4 regions of the Nocardia sp. NPDC101769 genome follow, and region 4 is predicted to be linked to each of the others. Evidence: riboswitches for the same ligand, from Rfam matches in the RefSeq annotation. Region 4 holds a riboswitch; each other region holds the start of a gene.

Region 1 (4,204 bases), on a different contig from region 4:
GCGTCTTCGCATCGCCGAGGTTGTTGGAGATGTCGACGATGCGCAGCCGGTTGAGCACCTCGAAAGCCCGCTTCTTGGCCTCGTTCTCCTGGGCCTTCAGCTCGAAGGTGATCACCGTGCCGCCGCCGGACATCTGACGCTTGGCCAGCTCGTACTGCGGGTGCGAGGACAGGAACGGGTACTTCACCCAAGCCACCGCGGGATGGGTCTCCAGGAACCCGGCGATCTTCAGCGCGGAGTCCACCGACTGGCGCAGGCGCAGTGGCATGGTCTCCAGGCCCTTGAGCAGGGTCCACGCATTGAAGGGGCTCAGCGCCGGACCGGTGTGACGCATCAGGTTCTTCACCGGGCCGTCGATGTAGTCCCGCGGTCCGAGGATCGCGCCGCCGAGTACCCGGCCCTGGCCGTCGATGTGCTTGGTGCCCGAGTACACGGTGATGTCCGCGCCCAGGTCGAAGCCGCGCTGCAGCAGCGGGGTGGCGAAGACGTTGTCCAGCACCACCTTCGCGCCCGCCGCGTGCGCGAGATCGGAGACCGCGCGCACATCGGTGAGGGTCTGCATGGGGTTGGAGGGGGTCTCGAAGAAGACGGCCCGGGTCGGCACCGACAGCGCCTGCTCCCACTGGTCCAGGTCCTCGCCGTCGACGAAGACGGTCTCCACGCCCCAGCGCGGCAGGATCTCGTTGGCCACCACGAAGCAGGAGCCGAACAGGCTGCGCGCCGCCACCAGTCGGTCACCCGCCGAGAGCAGCGCGCCCAGGGCGGTGAAGACCGCGGACATGCCGGAGGCGGTCGCGAAACAGGCTTCCGCGCCGTCGATCAGGCGCAGCCGCTCCTCGAACATGGCGACCGTCGGGTTGCCGTAGCGGGAGTAGACGAAGTGCTCGATATCGCCGGTGAAGGACGCCTCGGCCGCCTCGGCGCTCTCGTAGACGAAACCCGAATTGAGGAACAGCGCCTCGGAGGTCTCGTCGAAGCCGGAGCGCCGGGTGCCGCCGCGCACGGCCTGCGTGGCGGGGCCGACGCCCTCGGGGAGCGGTTTGTCGAAGGAACCACCGGTGATCATGACTGCCTCCCTGCGATCCGGCCGGACACGAAACTCATGACTGACGCCAGGGCAGGCCGTCGGCGCGCCAGCCGGTGCCGCCGCGATGCCCCTGACCGTCGAGCGCACCCTCGAAGCCGTCGACCACATTGAAGGACGGGGCGATGCCGAGGGTGGTGGCGGCGGTGGCCGCGCCGATGGAGCGCTGGCCGGAGCGGCAGATGAAGATGACCGGAGCGGCCGAGTCCTGGCCGCGATCGCCGAGCGCCTGCTTCAGCTGGTCGGTGAAGCGGGTATTGGGCGTGCCGGAGACGTCCACCCACTCGATCAGCGCGGTCGGCCGGCCGATGCCGCTGGTGTCGGGCACCCCGACGAACCGCCACTCGGCCTCGGTGCGCACGTCCACCAGCACCGCATCGGGGTTGTCGCGCAACAGTTCCCACGCCTGCTTCGGCGTGATGTCACCCGCGTAGCTCACTTGTACCTCCTGTGAATCCGCACTTGCCGCACCGCTGTCCGATGCGAGGCCAGGTCGTCACCCGGAGCACCCCACCGCGGAGGAGGGTTGCCGACCAGCCAGCCGGGGCTTGACGCTGGTACTCATGACCTGAGTCGAGACTGCCGAAAAAACGGCCCCACTGTCAAACCCCGGCCGAGACTTCGGCCGTTGTCACGAATTGCAGACCAACCAGCGGGAATTCTCCCGGGTGAAGCGCCAGGTCGAGGTGGATTGAGCGCCGGAGACGGTGAAAGTGACCTGCGCCGTGGCCTTCTCGCCGTCGACGGCCGGGTCGGAGAGCTTGTCGAACGTGATGGTCCTCCCGGTCGCGGCGGCGATCTTCAGCGGCGAGGCGTTCTCGTCGAATCCCTTGCAGGACAGGGTCGGATCGTACTTGCCGGTCTCGCTACGGGACTTGATGAAGTTGCCCGCCGCCACCGAGAGCCGATCGGAATCTGTGACATTCTTCTCAACCGGCGAGACCAGCGTCGCGATCACGATGCCCAGGATCACGATCGCGATGACGCCCGCCGCGACCAGGAACGGCCACATGCTCCGGGCCTCGTCCTGGTCGATCGGAACCGATGTCTCCTCGACTGTCTCCTCGGCGTCGCTCATGGGTAGATCATGCCTGGTCGCCGCCGTCCGCCTGCCACGGCATTCCCATAGTCAGGGCCTCGGCGTTCCCACAGTTCACGGCCCTGCGCGCGAAGGGCCCCGTGCGCCATCGATAGAATCAGCAGAATTTCCGCCCCAGGCGCGGGAATAGCAAGACTACGCAGCAACGCTGCAGCGTCGGGGGCCAACGGCGGCCACCGAAGCCAGGGCGTCAACTTAGCCTAAGCTAAGAACGACGGCTGAGTTTTGACGACAAGTTAGTTTCGACCCAAAGGGTGCGCCGAAGAATGACCGAACAGAGTGCAGCGACCCGCCCGCTACGCATTGCGATCGTGGGCGCGGGCCCGGCCGGTATTTACGCCGCCGATGCCTTGATGAAGTCCGATGCCGAGGTGAGCATCGACCTCTACGAACGCATGCCCGCGCCCTTCGGCCTCATCCGCTACGGCGTCGCGCCCGACCACCCGCGCATCAAGGGCATCATCACCGCCCTGCACAAGGTCCTCGACAAGCCGCAGGTCCGCCTGCTCGGCAATATCGACTACGGCGTCGACATCACCCTCGAGGACCTGCGTCAGTTCTACGACGCGGTCATCTTCTCCACCGGCGCCAACGCCGACCGCGCCCTCGAGGTGCCCGGCATCGACCTCGACGGCTCCTACGGCGCCGCCGACTTCGTGTCCTGGTACGACGGCCACCCGGACGTGCCGCGCAGCTGGCCGCTGGACGCGGAGAAGGTCGCCGTCCTCGGTGTCGGCAACGTCGCCCTCGACGTGGCCCGCGTACTCGCCAAGACCGGCGACGAACTGCTGCCCACCGAGATCCCGCCGAACGTCTACGAGGGGCTGCAGGACAACAAGGCCCTCGAGGTCCACGTCTTCGGCCGCCGCGGACCCGCGCAGGCCAAGTTCACCCCGCTCGAACTGCGCGAACTCGACCACTCCCCGACCATCGAGGTCATCGTCGACCCCGAGGACATCGACTACGACGAGGGCTCCGAGGCCGCGCGCCGCCACTCCAAGCAGGTCGACATGATCTGCAATACGTTGGAGCAGTGGGCCATCCGCGACGTCGGCGACCGCCCGCACAAGCTGTTCCTGCACTTCTTCGAGAACCCGTCCGAGATCCTCGGCACGGACGGCAAGGTCGTGGGCCTGCGCACCGAGCGCACCCAGCTGGACGGCACCGGAAACTGCAAGGGCACCGGCGAATTCAAGGACTGGGACATCCAGGCCGTGTACCGCGCGGTCGGCTACCTGTCGCAGAACATCCCGCTGCTGCCCTTCGACGACCAGGCCGGCACCGTGCCCAACGAGGCCGGTCGCGTGCTCGTCGACGAGGATGCCGACGGCGCGGCTCGCTACATGCCCGCTACCTATGTGACCGGCTGGATCAAGCGCGGCCCGGTCGGCCTCATCGGCCACACCAAGGGCGACGCCAACGAGACCATCGCCTGCCTGCTCGACGACGCCGCGAACTTCACCCCGGCCGCGAAGCCGGAGCTGGAAGCGGTCACCGAGTTCCTCGAGGGCAAGGGCATCCCGTTCACCACCTGGGCCGGCTGGTACCGCCTCGACGCGCACGAGCGCGCCCTGGGCGAGCCGCAGGGCCGCGAGCGGGTCAAGGTCGTCGAGCGCGACGAGATGCTCGCCGCCTCCGAACCCGACAAGGTTTCCTGACCGGCTCCGGGCAAGATGTCCTGACCAGCGCCAATCCGCCTGCCGGACAAGGTTGTCCACACATGTCACCGTTCTGAGGCATGCTGATCACGTGTTCGATGCCCATCTCCACATCTTCGATCCGCGGTTCCCGCTGGTCGAGAACGAGGGCTACCTGCCCGACCCGTACACCATCGCCGCTTATCGCAAGCGCATGTCCCGCTTCGATATCGACGGTGGCGCCGTGGTCAGCGGGTCGTTCCAGGGCACCGATCAGAGCTATCTACTGGCCGCCCTCGCCGAACTCGGCGAGGGCTGGGTCGGCGTCACCAATCTGCACGTGGACGCCACCGACGCGGAGATCCTCGAGCTGAACCGGGCCGG
Region 2 (4,204 bases), on a different contig from region 4:
TCGCTGCCCTGGGCATCACCGTCGGTACCGTCAACGCCGCCCCGGCCGCGTCCGACAACGGCGCGATCAACTACACCGCCACCACCTCCGAGACCAACAGCGTCATCCGCACCGACGCCGGCTCCCTTGTTGTCGAGAACGGCATCTTCGAGATCAAGGCCGCCAACGGCACCGTCGTGGCGGGTATGCCGTTGTCGTTCCGGGTGGATGACTTCGAGTTCCCGATCGCCGCGGAGATCTCGGACCGCACCGCGACCCTGACCCCGCAGTACGACATGGACCATGCGGTCTACAAGCCGGTCGCTCTGCCCTACGAGGACCAGGCCCCGTGGAAGTCGGACTACGACCGTGAGCTGGCTGCCTGGAACCGTATGAAGGACACCATCTCCCTCGGCGCTACCGTCGCGGCCGTGGTCGGTGGTATCGGTGCCGCCGCGGTCGGTTGCGCCATCGGTGGTGTCGTCTTCGCCGCTGCGACGGCTCCGCTGGCCACCATGTTCGGTGCCGGCCCGCTGGCCGGCTGCCTGATCGGCGCCAGCACCATCGGCTTCCTAGGCACCATCGCGGGCCAGCTGTTCATCACCGCTCCGGTGGCCATCGCCGCGGCGATTCAGTACTTCACCACCATCAACCAGCCGCACATCGCTACCCCGGCGAAGTAAGAGCGAGGGACTCTATAGGCATCAGCAACCACCTCATCAGGACAGCCCGTTCGGCCATATGGCCGAACGGGCTGTCCATTTCAACTGTTCACCGGCTCAGCACCACGGATACATACTTCGTTCGGGTCGGCCCGTTTCGATCATGCGGTCCATTCCTGCGGACTGCCCGATGAGGAAACGAAAAGAAATGTGCTTCAAGAATTTCGCCGCTACCGCGGCATTGGTGGCCGCCACCCTGGGCGTCACCGCCGGGACCGTGAACGCCGCTCCGGCTGCCGATGACAACGGCGCCATCAACTACGCCGTCACCCGGACCGACACCAGCAGCATCTTGCACACCGATGGCGGCTCGCTGGTCGTGGAGAACGGCAACCTGAAGCTCGAGGCAGCCAACGGCACCGTCGTGGCCGGTATGCCGCTGTCGTTCCGGGTGGACGACTTTGAGTTCCCGATCGCCGCGCAGATCAGTGACCCCCACACCGCCACCATTACCCCGCAGTACGACATGGATCACGCGGTCTACAAGCCGATCAACCTGCCCTACGAGGACCAGGCCCCGTGGAAGTCGGACTACGACCGTGAGCAGGCCGCCTGGAACCGCATGAAAGACACCATCGCCACCGGTGCCACCATCGGCACTGTGGTCGGTGGTATCGGTGGCGCGGCTCTCGGCTGCGTCATCGGTGGTGTCGTCTTCGCCGCTGCGACCGCTCCGCTGGCCACCATGTTCGGCGCCGGCCCGGTGGCCGGCTGCCTGATCGGCGCCAGCACCGTGGGCTTCCTGGGCACCCTGGCCGGCCAGGTCTTCGTGACCGCGCCGGTCGCCATTGCCGCCGCCTACAACTACTTCGTCACCATCAACCAGCCGCACATCGAGGCGCCGAAGTAACAATCGCGAGGATCTCGACCCCGTCCGGTGCCTGCCGGGCGGGGTTTCGCATTGTCCCGCAATAGGATCGCGGCCGCCGACTTGCAATCGAGGTGAATGCAATCCTGTCGCGGCGCGTGCGCCGGTGCTGGAGTGGGGTAATGGGCGAGCTGACCTCGATTCACGGCGCGGCCGACGCGCTCACTCCGGTCGACGGGACCGATCTGCGGCGGACCTTTTCGCACTTCCCCAGCGGGGTGGTGGCCGTGTGCGCACGCATTGGCGGGACACCGTATGGCCTGGTGGCGAGCACCTTCGTGCCGGTCTCCCTGGACCCGCCGCTGGTGTCGATCTGCATTCAGTATTCGTCGGAGACCTGGCCGCGGTTGCAGCAGGCGAGCCGTTTGGGCCTGAGCCTGCTCAGCAGCGAGCAGGAGCCGGCGGCGCGTGGGCTGAGCTCGCGGCGCGGGGACCGCTTCCGCAATGTCGACCTGCATGCCGGGAACGGGAACGCGGCGTTCGTCGCCGGGGCCACGGCGTGGCTGGAAACGTCGGTGCACGAGCAGGTTCCGGCCGGTGATCACGCGGTGGTATTGCTGCGGGTGCACCGGCTCGGCACCCACCCCGATTCCGAGCCGCTGGTCTTCCACCGCAGCGGTTTCCGCGCCCTCTACGACCCGGCCCCGGAGCGCGACGAGGCCGCGGGCTGATCTCCCCGTTTCCACCGGAATTCAGGAAAATGGCTGTCATGCAATTGAATTCACGTTGATCCTGATCGGCGACATACGCAGCCGGAATTCGTAGTGTCGTCTACACCATCCAGAGCGATCGAGAGACCCGGCTCGAAGACATCGCAGCAACCCCCGCGCACGTGGTGCGGGTGCTTCCGCCGGGACCGATGGAGGACGAATCCATGAGTACGCTGGCGGCGCCCACACAGACGGAGCCCGAAGCCGAACACCACGACGGGGATCTGCCGGTCGTCCGCGCCCGACACCCGTGGCGCTGGGTCACCGCGGCGATCGCACTGGTACTGGTCGCGCAGTTCGGGCACGGGCTGATCACCAATCCGGGCTGGGACTGGGGAACCTTCGCGCAATATGTCACCGCGAAGTCGGTGTTGTCGGCTTTGAAGGTGACGCTGGAGCTGACCTTCTGGGGCACCCTGCTGGGCTTCTTCCTCGGTGTCTGGCTGGCTGTGGGCCGGTTGTCGAAGAACCCGGTGCTGCAGGCGATCTCGTGGACCTATGTCTGGGCTTTCCGCTCGATCCCGCTGATCGTGCAGCTGCTGTTCTGGTTCAATCTGGCCTACCTGTACAAGTCGCTGTCGCTGGGCATTCCGTTCGGGCCGGAGTTCGCGCGGTTCCAGACCAATGGCGTGATCAGCGGATTCACCGCGGCCGTCATCGGTTTGGCGCTGCATCAGGCCGCGTATTCGGCGGAGATCATCCGGGCCGGGATCATCTCGGTGGACGAGGGTCAGTGGGAGGCGGCCCGGTCGCTGGGCCTGCCGTGGCGTCGGCAGTTCTTCACGATTGTCGCGCCCCAGGCTATGCGCGGAATTCTCCCGAACGCCGCCAATGAGGTGATCAGCCTTTTCAAGGGCACCTCGATCGTGTCGACCATGGCGATTGCCGAGCTGTTCTATCAGGTGCAGGTCATCTATGGCCGCAATGGCCGGGTGGTGCCGCTGCTCATGGTGGCCACGGTCTGGTACATCCTGCTGACCAGCGTGCTGAGCGTCATCCAGTTCTATATCGAGCGGCATTTCTCGAAGGGGCGTCGTTCGAAGGCCGGTGATCGTCGGTGACCGAGTTCGCGATCGAATTGCGCGGCATCCGAAAGTCATTCGGCCGCAATGAAGTGCTCTCCGGTATCGACTTGGCGGTACGTCCCGGCGAGGTGACGGTGATCCTGGGCCCGTCGGGTTCGGGCAAGTCGACGCTGCTGCGCACCATCAACCATCTCGAGCAGGTGGACGGCGGCACCGTGCGGGTCGGCGGCGAGCTGGTCGGCTACCGGCGCAGGGGCGGCAAGCTGCACGAGTTGCACGAGCGCGAGATTCTGCGGCAGCGGGCGCGCATCGGATTCGTGTTCCAGAACTTCAATCTCTTTCCGCATCTGACGGTTCGGGAGAATGTGGCGCTCGCGCCGGTGGCCGCGCAGCGCCGCGCCAAGGCCGAGGTGAACGCCGAGGCGCTGGAGCTGCTGGCGCGGGTCGGACTGGCGGACAAGGCGGACGAGTATCCGAGCCGGTTGTCGGGTGGGCAGCAGCAGCGCGTGGCCATTGCGCGGGCGCTGGCCCTGCGGCCGGAGGTGGTGCTGTTCGACGAGCCCACCTCCGCGCTGGATCCCGAGCTGGTCGGTGAAGTCCTCGATGTCATCAAGGATCTGGCGCGCGGCGGTTCGACCTTGGTGATCGTCACCCACGAGATCGGTTTCGCCCGCGAGGTCGCCGACACCGTGGTGCTGATGGACGCCGGCCGCATCGTCGAGCATGGTCCGCCCGCGCGGGTGCTGGACAACCCTTCGCACCCACGCACCAAAGCCTTTCTCGCGCACGTCCTCTGACGTGTTCTCACCAGGTAAGGAAAAGCCCATGTCTCTGGCGAGCCGTCGCAGACGGATCAGCGCCTTGATCGCCGTCACCCTGCTGAGTCTGTTGGTGGGCGGC
Region 3 (4,204 bases), on a different contig from region 4:
CGCCGAGCTCGAGCCCGAGCACGTTCTCGAACGACACCAGTCGATACCCGCGCCCGGTGAGGAGTTCGCCGACACCCGGATCGCCGAGCTGCGAGAACTCGGCCTGCACCGGCGTCTTCCGTGCCGCGAACGACCGCTCGATCTCGTCGAGTTCCGACGCCTCGGGCCTCCCCGCGAATCCGAGCCCGGCCACCTTGTTCAGCGGCGACCCCTCCTCGGCGAAGGACGCCACCCCGCCCGCCACCGGTAGTACGAACCCCGCATCGACTCCCAGCCGGTCCGCGGCCGCCGCACTGCCCTTCGCAATGAACTCCGCTTCGACCCGCTCGATCCGCGCCGCCAGCTCCGTCCCACAGAAAAGCGTTCCCTGATCGCTCGGCATGCGCCCGAGCCTAATTCGGGCCGCATGGACATGCCCGCGAATTTCCGTCCGGCCGAGCCTGCGGCCCAGGTCGTCACGACACAGCCTGCCGGATCCCCGAAATGCCGCAGCGCAGGGAAGCGCGGGTGGTGCGGACCTCCTCAGCGGCCGGGCTTCACCGTTCGGGTTCGGCCCGGCCGGTGGGTATCGCGCCGCGCACGGTCCTGAGTGGGTGCGACGGTGGTCGGGTGCGGTGGGGGTGGGTCGTAGGGTCTGGGGATGCGTGTTGATCGTTCGGGTGCAGTCGCCGGTGGGCTGGTGGTCGGGTTCGACCTGGATATGACGCTGATCGATTCGCGGCCGGGGATTGCGGCGGTGTGGGATGCGGTGGCCGCGAGGACCGGGGTGGCGATCGATTCGGAATTGGTGGTGTCACGGCTCGGGCCGCCGCTGGCCCACGAGGCGGCGCAGTGGTTTCCGGAGCACGAGGTGCCCGGGATCGTCGCGATGTACCGGGAGTTGTATCCGGATCTGGCGGTGCACGCGTCGGAGCATCTGCCGGGGGTGGTCGATGCGCTGGCGGCGGTGCATCGGGCCGGTGGGCGGGTGCTGGTGATCACGGCGAAGAACGGGCCGCACGCGCAGTTGCATCTCGATCATCTCGGGCTGGCGGTCGACGAATTGGTCGGCGGGGCCTGGGCGGAGGAGAAGGGCGAGGTGCTGCGGGAGCGTGGGGCCTCGATCTATGTGGGGGATCATCTCGGCGACGTGCGGGCGGCCAAGGTGGCCGACGCGGTGTCGGTGGCGGTGACCACCGGGCCCTATGCGGCCGAGGAGCTGTCGGCCGCGGGCGCGGATGTGGTGCTCGGCGATCTGACCGAGTTCCCGGTCTGGCTGGCCGCCCACCTCGCCGCGTAACCGGTTGATTCGCAACCGTTCTCGGCGCACCGGCCGGGCGCGGTTCACGCGTTCACGGATAGATCGGCGGGGCGAGCGCGAGGGCCACGGCGTGGGCGGGGTCGAGGGCGGGGATCGAGGCGTCGACCGCGTAGCCGTCGGCGTCGCGTACCTGCCAGCCGTGCAGTGAGACGACGGGAATGCCGCGGTGGTGCGCCAGCGCCAGCTCGGACAGGGTGCCCCACGAGCCGCCGACGACGATAACCGCGTCGGCCGAGGCCACCAGGATGGCATTGCGGGCCTCGCCCATATTCGTATAGATCGCCGCGGACAGGCCGGGGCAGGCCGCGTCACGGTTGCTGTCGGGGCGGATGCCGAGGACGAGTCCGCCTGCGCTGGAGGCGCCCTCGGCGACGGCGGTCATCACACCCGAGCCGCCGCCGCACAGCACGGTCGCACCCGCCGCGGCGAGGAGGCGGCCCACCTCGCGGGCGGCGGCGGACTCGGTGCCGGTACAGGTGCTGGGGCCGCAGACGGCAATTTGCAGGGGTGGCAAGGGCTTTCCTCTCGTCGGTGGATGGGTCGTTGGCATCAGGGTGATTCGAATGGTGTCAGCGTGCGGTGGCCGCGGCTACCGTTCTACCCACGGTCACGAGTATCAGCATGTTCGAGCCCCGGCTCGCTGATCGGCAACCCTCGCGCGGCGGTGGGGTGCCCCGGGTGACGACCAGGCGGTGTCCACGCGGGCCCGCAAGCGCTAGTCGAAGGAGCACAGGTCCATGTCTGGATGCCGCCCGGCCAACGGCTGAGGTCCAGCGCCCGAATTCCATGCGGGCGATTCTCTTTCCCGCACCGTACGCCTTCGCGGTCGCGGTCGAGTCCCTATGCCCCGACGAGGTGTCGGTGCGCGAGTACAGAGGTAGTAATGAGCAGGAACTGGTCCGGGTCGCGTGGATTCCGGGTGTTGGTGGGTGTGGCGGCGGCGACCGTGGTGGCGGGGCTCTTGTCGGCGTGCGGGAACGGGTCGTCGGACGGCAAGTCGGACACCGTGTATTTCGGGGTGTCGGGCCCGAAGACGGGCGGGTCGGCCGAGTACGGGCGGCTCTGGCAGCAGGGCTTCGACCTGGCCCTGGACGAGATCAATGCGGCGGGCGGGATCGACGGCAAGAAGGTCGCGCTGAAATGGGAGGATTCGCAGTCGGATCCGAAGCAGACGGTGCCGATCGCCACCAAGTTCGTGGGCGACAAGTCCATCATTGCCGAGCTCGGCGACTTCTCCTCGCCCGCCTCCATCGCGGCCTCGCCGGTGTACAACCGCGGCAAGCTGGTGCAGTACGGGTTCACCAACTCCTCGGTGGATTTCACCAAGGCAGGCGACTACTCGTGGAGCCCCTCCATCACGCTGGATGTGTACATGGAGCGCAATGCCGAGTGGGTGCGGTCGAAGGCGAAGAAGGTCTCCGTCGTCTACCTCGAAACCGACTGGGGCAAGCAGGCTTTCAAATTCTTCGAGCAGTTCGCCAAGGAGAAGGGCATCGAGATCGCCTACTCCTCGGCCATCCTGCCGGATTCGCAGGACTTCCGGCCGGTGCTGATCAAGGGCCGCGACGCCAACGCGGACGCCTTCGTGCACCTCGGCTACGGCCCGGACGGCGCGCTGGTGGTCAAGCAGCTGCGTGATGTCGGGTTCACCGGGCAGCTCTTCGCCGGCCAGAACACCCCGCAGTTCATCGATCTGGCGGGCGCGGCGGCCGAGGGCGACATCGTCAACGGTGTCTTCACGCCGTCGGATCCGAGCCCGAAGATCCAGAGCTTCGTCACCAAGTTCCGCGCCAAGTTCGACACCGACCCCGGCGATTTCAACGTCTACGCCTACGACGCGCTGAATGTGCTGGTGAAGGCCGCCAAGACCGGCGGCGCCACCCGAGAGGGCGTGCTGAAGGGCCTGCGTGAGATCAAGGACTTCGACGGAATCGGCCTGGGCACCTTCGTATTCGATCAGCAGACGCGGCGGCCCAGCGGCGTGAAGCCGATCGAGCTGGAGCTGCGCAGCGGCAAATTCGTGCCGGTCGGAAGCGCCAAATAGATGTTGGACACGCTCATCGCGGGTCTGGTGCACGGTAATGCGTACGCGCTCATCGCCGTGGGCATCACCCTCATCTTCGGGGTCGGCAATGTCATCAACTTCGCACACGGCTCGATCTTCGCGTTCGGTTCGGTGCTGGGCTGGTGGCTGATCGCCCAGCACGGCGTGCCCTGGTGGGCCGCGCTGGTCATCGTGGTGGCGGCGACGGCGCTGGTCGGTGTCGCCATCGACATCCTGGCGGTGCGGCCGCTGCGGCGAGCCCCGGCCATCGCCGCGCTGCTGGCGACGGTGGCGGTCGGGCTGATCATCGAGAACGTGGTCGCCCTGGTGTTCGGGCCCGACACCCGGCCCTTCCCACAGGTATTGCCCACCAACAACTTCCGGGTCGGCGGGGTGCGGTTCGGCACCTCCGATGTGGTCATGTTCGCCCTCACCCTCACGGTGATGGCGGGACTCTGGGCCTTCCTGCGCTACAGCCGCCACGGCCTGGCCATTCGCGCCACCGCGCAGGACCCGGACGCCGCCGCACAGATGGGCATCGGCGTGGGCCGGGTGCAGTCGCTGGCCTTCGCCATCGCCTCCGGACTGGGTGGGCTGGCAGGCGTCTTCGTCGGCCTCTACAACTCGAACATCTCGCCGACCAGCGGCGGCATCGTCGGCATGACCGGGTTCGTGGCCGCCACCATCGGCGGGCTGGGGTCGATTCCGGGCGCGGTCCTCGGCGGTTTCGTGCTCGGGCTGGTGGAGGCGTTCGGCATCTACTGGTTCGGTGACGGCTATCGGGATCTGATCACCTTCGGCCTGCTGGTGCTCTTCCTGGTGCTGCGGCCCGGCGGCCTGCTCGCCCGGCCGCCCGCTAT
Region 4 (4,204 bases):
CCGCACCCAGCTCACGGAACAGATCGGTGTTCATCGTGAACGCCAGTCGCGCCTCGTCGAGTACGCGATCGACCTCGGGGCCGTCGAGGGGAAGCTGGTCGAGGGCCGCGCGATAGTCGCGCTTGAACGCGGCCGGGTTGGCGATGTCCTCGAAGACGTAGAACCGCACGCCGTCGCCCTTCTTGGGCAGGTTCCACAGCTTCTCGGCGGTCCCGCGAATGACCTGGCCGCCGGAGAGATCGCCCAGGTAGCGAGTGTAGTGGTGGACGACGTACCCGGCCGGCCAATCACCCGCGCACTCCTCGATGCGGGCGGCGTAGGAGGCGGTGGCGGGCAGTGCGGTCAGTTCATCGCGCCAGTTCGCGCCGCCGAGGTGGGCCAGATCGGCCTCCAGCGAGGCCAGCCGCGCCAGTTCGGGCTTGACGAACGGACCCGCAACCGGATCGGAAGCCAGTGCGGCGGAGTGCTTTTCGAGGGCGGCGTAGACGAACCAGAGCTGGGCGGTGTACCGGTAGAAGGCCTCAACCCCGAGCTGCCCGCCGAGCATGTCGCGCATGAACGTGGAGTGCTCCGCCTCGTTGTGCTGCTGCTCGGTCGCGGTGCGAATGAGCGTCGAGAACGGGGTGCTGGTCTCCAACATGGTCGGGCTCCTCGTGGTCAAGTCGGGGGCACCCCACTTTGGCTACCCTAACCTCGACTCCGAACCATACGCCCCAGCAACGATCGCGCGATTCGAACTTTGCGGCCCACCCGATCCAACTTTCGGACGATTTTTCCGAAACAGGTGTGCCGTTCGCCACATGCGCTCAGGGCCGTTGCAGCTGGTGCGCGGTCTCCCGCAGTGCGGTGGCGGCCCGGGCGAAGTAGTCGAACAGCACCTCGAGCTGCTGCGGCCCGTAATCGGCGAACATCTCCGCCATCCGCGTCCGCTGCGGCGCTAGAACGGCGTCGATCCGGCCGTCCGGATCCGGCGCGGGTTCGATCACCACCTTCCGCCGATCGGCCGGATCGGGCACCCGCCGGACATATCCGGCGCGCTCGAGCCGGTCCACGAGCCGGGTGACCGCGCCGGTGGACAGCCCGGTCCGATCGGCCAGCTCACCCGCGGTCATGGATCCGGCCAGCGCGATCAGGTTCAGCCCGAAGAAGTCGGTCGGGCCGAGCCCGAGCGCCTGCGCGGTGACGTGGGCGACCACGGCCTGCGCGGTCAGGTACTCACGAAAGGCGGCGCTGCCCTGTGACAGCGGCGTATATTTATCTGCATCCATGCAACTACTGTTCTTATTCAGATACTTGTCGGATGCAGAAAGAGTAGCGCCATCATGGCCGACAAAACCGCCGGCACCTCCCTGGCCCCCATCCTCATCGCCGCGACCGAGAACGCCGAACCCACGGAAAATCGTTTGCTCACAGACGATCTCGCCATCCGCATGCTGCCCGCCGGGCTGCGCCCGCCGGTGCGCCGACCACGCACCCGGCGCTGGCTGCGCGAGGCGATGAACAGGCAGGATCCCGGCATCTGGAACAGCCTGGCCTGCCGCAAGCGGTACTTCGACGAGCGGACCGCGGCCGTCCTCCGCGACGGCGCCGAAGCCCTGGTCGTGCTCGGCGCGGGCCTCGACACCCGCGCCTGCCGCCTGGCCGCTACATCCGGCAGGACTTTCTCGACGGTTCGAACCTCGACGGATGCGAGTCCGCCTACCGCAGATTCGTTGCCGGGCACGGTATCTGGCGCTTCGGCCGGCACCCCGGCGCGGTGGCCGGACTGCTCGCCGAATACGGCTGGCGCGAGCTCGAACAGGTCGGCGGCGCGGAATACACCGAACGCTTTCTCATGCCCGTCGGCCGGGGTGGCGAGCGGGTTCCGGACCTCGAACGATGCGTCTGGGCCGAGAAGGTCCGACCCCGCCACGCCGAGCCGGTCAAGGTTGACAAGCCCGCGACGCGTCTGCCAATCTCTGCAATCAGGTCATGAGTACCAGCGTGGAGCCCCGGCTTGCTGGTCGGCAACCCTCCGCCGCGGTGGGGTGCTCCGGGTGACGACCGGGCCGACGCCCGACCGGGCGCGGCAAGCGCGGGCTCTCGATCGATTCCGGTTTTCCGATCGCGTGTCCATGGACCCGACGGGACTTCGTGATGACTGCTTTCGCCAACCGGACATGTGCCGCCCTCGCCTCCGTCTCCGGCTGTGACCTGCGGGTTCCGCTGGTCCAGGGCGGGACGGCCGGCTACGCCAACTTCGACTACGCTGCCAGCGCACCCGCATTGCGGCAGGTCACCGACCGGGTCACGGACCTGCTGCCCTACTACGCCAGCGTGCACCGTGGCGCGGGTTACGCCTCCCGGGTCTCCACCGACTGCTACGAGTCGGCCCGAAGTTCGGTCGCCCGTTTCCTGAACGCGGCCGACGATCAGGTGGTGGTCTTCACCCGCAACACCACGGACTCACTGAACCTGCTCGCCGCCTGCGTGCCCGGGGACACCGTGGTGCTGGACGTCGAGCACCACGCCAACCTGCTGCCCTGGACCCGGCGCGGCCGCCGGGTGGTTCCGGTCGAGGACACCATCGAGGAGACCATCCAGCGCCTGGTCGCCGAGCTGTGCTCGAAACCCGCTGCGCTGCTGGCGGTTACGGGCGCCTCCAATGTGACCGGCGAACTGCTGCCCCTGGAGCGGCTGGCCTGGACCGCCCACCAGTGCGGCACCCGCATCCTGGTGGACGCCGCCCAGCTCGCCCCGCATCGCCGAATCGACCTGCGCACCACCGGCATCGACTACCTGGCCTTCTCCGGCCACAAGACCTACGCCCCGTTCGGCGCGGGCGTGCTGGTCGGCCGCCGGGACTGGCTGGACGCGGCCGCGCCCTACCTGGCGGGCGGCGGCGCGGTGCGCTCGGTGAGCACCGACAGCGTCGAATGGGCCCCCGCCCCGCAGCGCCACGAGGCCGGCTCCCCGAACGTACTGGGTGTGGCCGCGCTGGCCGCGGCCTGCGACGCGCTCGCCGAGCTGGACGAGACCACCGTGATCGAGCATGAGCAGTACCTCACCCACCGCCTGCGCTACGGCCTGAAAACCGTTCCGGGCGTGAACTTCCTGCGGATCTGGCGCGACAGCACCGACGCGGTCGGCATTGTCGCCTTCACCGTCGACGGCTTCGAGCCCGGCCAGGTGGCCGCCTACCTCTCCGCCGAGCACGGCATCGGGGTACGCGACGGCCGCTTCTGCGCCCACCCGCTGCTGTCCCGTCTCGGTGTCGATGCCGCCCTGCGCGCCAGCATCGGCCTGGGTACCACCGCCGCCGACGTCGACCGCCTCGTCGACGCCATCGCGACCCTGGTGGCGCACGGCCCGGCCTGGAATTACGCTCGCACCGAAGGACATTGGAACCCGGTCCCCGAGACCCGGCCCTTCGGCAGTTCGGCCGAGGGCGGGGCTGCCTGCGGTTTCTGAACCGGCCGGGAACCGGTCAGGGCACCATGTAGCGGGCCGCGAGCACTTCGACGAGTGGATCGTCCTCGGCCACCGCGTCGAGCGCATCGAGGTCGTCCTGGACGGAGAGCTGCCGGGTGTCCTCCTGATCGGGGTCCGGCGGCCCATCCTCCTCGAGCTGCCGGATCAGCTTCTGCCGCACACGTTCCTTCAGCGAATCGCTCATACCCTGAGCATGCTCCGCCTAAACGGGGGCGATCCAACTACCCCACGGTGTGTTCCGCACAACCGTGAAGACCAGGAGAAATGCCAGGGCCACCCACACCGCGTACCGGGGCAGCACCTGCGGTAGTCGCGGCGGCACCGGATTGCCCCGCCAGCCGCGCACCACCCAGGCGCCCCACCAGGCGATGAAGCCCAGTGTCAACGGGAGCAGCAGCACATTGCTGTGGATGGCGTCGAGGATCCGGCCATCGGTGAGGTTGTGCAGCCCGCGCAACCCTCCGCAGCCGGGGCACCAGTATCCGGTCAGTTCGTAGAACGGGCATACCCCGTAGGCCCCCTGCACATGCGGATCCCGGAAGTGCAGCAGCGCCAGCCCGCCGGCCACCGCCCCACCGGTCAGCAGCGGTAGCCCGACGCCGAGCCACCGCGGCCGGGCGGGCGTTTCCATGACTGCTGCTGCCGTGGTGTCCACGACCATCAACGGTAGCCGCACCGCCACCGCCCTGCCAGGTCGCACCGAACTTCGCACCCGGGAGAAGTCGAGCGTGCT

Evidence for each region. A riboswitch is a leader RNA that binds a small molecule or an ion and turns the genes downstream of it on or off. The one in region 4 is predicted to bind S-adenosylmethionine.
Region 1: it holds a riboswitch for S-adenosylmethionine, as region 4 does, so the genes downstream of both, ACIRRA_RS27135 (rhodanese-like domain-containing protein) here and ACIRRA_RS02845 (aminotransferase class V-fold PLP-dependent enzyme) in region 4, are expected to answer to the same signal.
Region 2: it holds a riboswitch for S-adenosylmethionine, as region 4 does, so the genes downstream of both, ACIRRA_RS06590 (amino acid ABC transporter permease) here and ACIRRA_RS02845 (aminotransferase class V-fold PLP-dependent enzyme) in region 4, are expected to answer to the same signal.
Region 3: it holds a riboswitch for S-adenosylmethionine, as region 4 does, so the genes downstream of both, ACIRRA_RS32785 (ABC transporter substrate-binding protein) here and ACIRRA_RS02845 (aminotransferase class V-fold PLP-dependent enzyme) in region 4, are expected to answer to the same signal.

The regions. Positions count from the first base shown of each region.
Region 1 covers NZ_JBIWMX010000019.1:89,156-93,359, forward strand. Annotated here, with positions in the region: gene ACIRRA_RS27130 (O-succinylhomoserine sulfhydrylase) at 1-1,066, opposite strand, end outside; gene ACIRRA_RS27135 (rhodanese-like domain-containing protein) at 1,101-1,523, opposite strand; SAM riboswitch class IV at 1,538-1,653, opposite strand; gene ACIRRA_RS27140 (hypothetical protein) at 1,716-2,162, opposite strand; gene ACIRRA_RS27145 (FAD-dependent oxidoreductase) at 2,450-3,841, shown strand; gene ACIRRA_RS27150 (amidohydrolase family protein) at 3,933-4,204, shown strand, end outside.
Region 2 covers NZ_JBIWMX010000003.1:138,063-142,266, reverse strand. Annotated here, with positions in the region: gene ACIRRA_RS06605 (hypothetical protein) at 1-662, shown strand, start outside; gene ACIRRA_RS06600 (hypothetical protein) at 850-1,551, shown strand; gene ACIRRA_RS06595 (flavin reductase family protein) at 1,692-2,240, shown strand; SAM riboswitch class I at 2,343-2,435, shown strand; gene ACIRRA_RS06590 (amino acid ABC transporter permease) at 2,444-3,340, shown strand; gene ACIRRA_RS06585 (amino acid ABC transporter ATP-binding protein) at 3,337-4,101, shown strand; gene ACIRRA_RS06580 (ABC transporter substrate-binding protein) at 4,130-4,204, shown strand, end outside.
Region 3 covers NZ_JBIWMX010000026.1:129,262-133,465, reverse strand. Annotated here, with positions in the region: gene ACIRRA_RS32800 (GNAT family N-acetyltransferase) at 1-382, opposite strand, end outside; gene ACIRRA_RS32795 (HAD family hydrolase) at 641-1,279, shown strand; gene ACIRRA_RS32790 (TIGR00725 family protein) at 1,332-1,814, opposite strand; SAM riboswitch class IV at 1,906-2,021, shown strand; gene ACIRRA_RS32785 (ABC transporter substrate-binding protein) at 2,184-3,344, shown strand; gene ACIRRA_RS32780 (ABC transporter permease) at 3,345-4,204, shown strand, end outside.
Region 4 covers NZ_JBIWMX010000001.1:670,864-675,067, forward strand. Annotated here, with positions in the region: gene ACIRRA_RS02830 (heme oxygenase (biliverdin-producing)) at 1-640, opposite strand, end outside; gene ACIRRA_RS02835 (MarR family winged helix-turn-helix transcriptional regulator) at 807-1,268, opposite strand; partial or broken gene ACIRRA_RS02840 (class I SAM-dependent methyltransferase) at 1,323-1,595, shown strand; SAM riboswitch class IV at 1,968-2,081, shown strand; gene ACIRRA_RS02845 (aminotransferase class V-fold PLP-dependent enzyme) at 2,137-3,450, shown strand; gene ACIRRA_RS02850 (hypothetical protein) at 3,467-3,655, opposite strand; gene ACIRRA_RS02855 (DUF2752 domain-containing protein) at 3,674-4,126, opposite strand.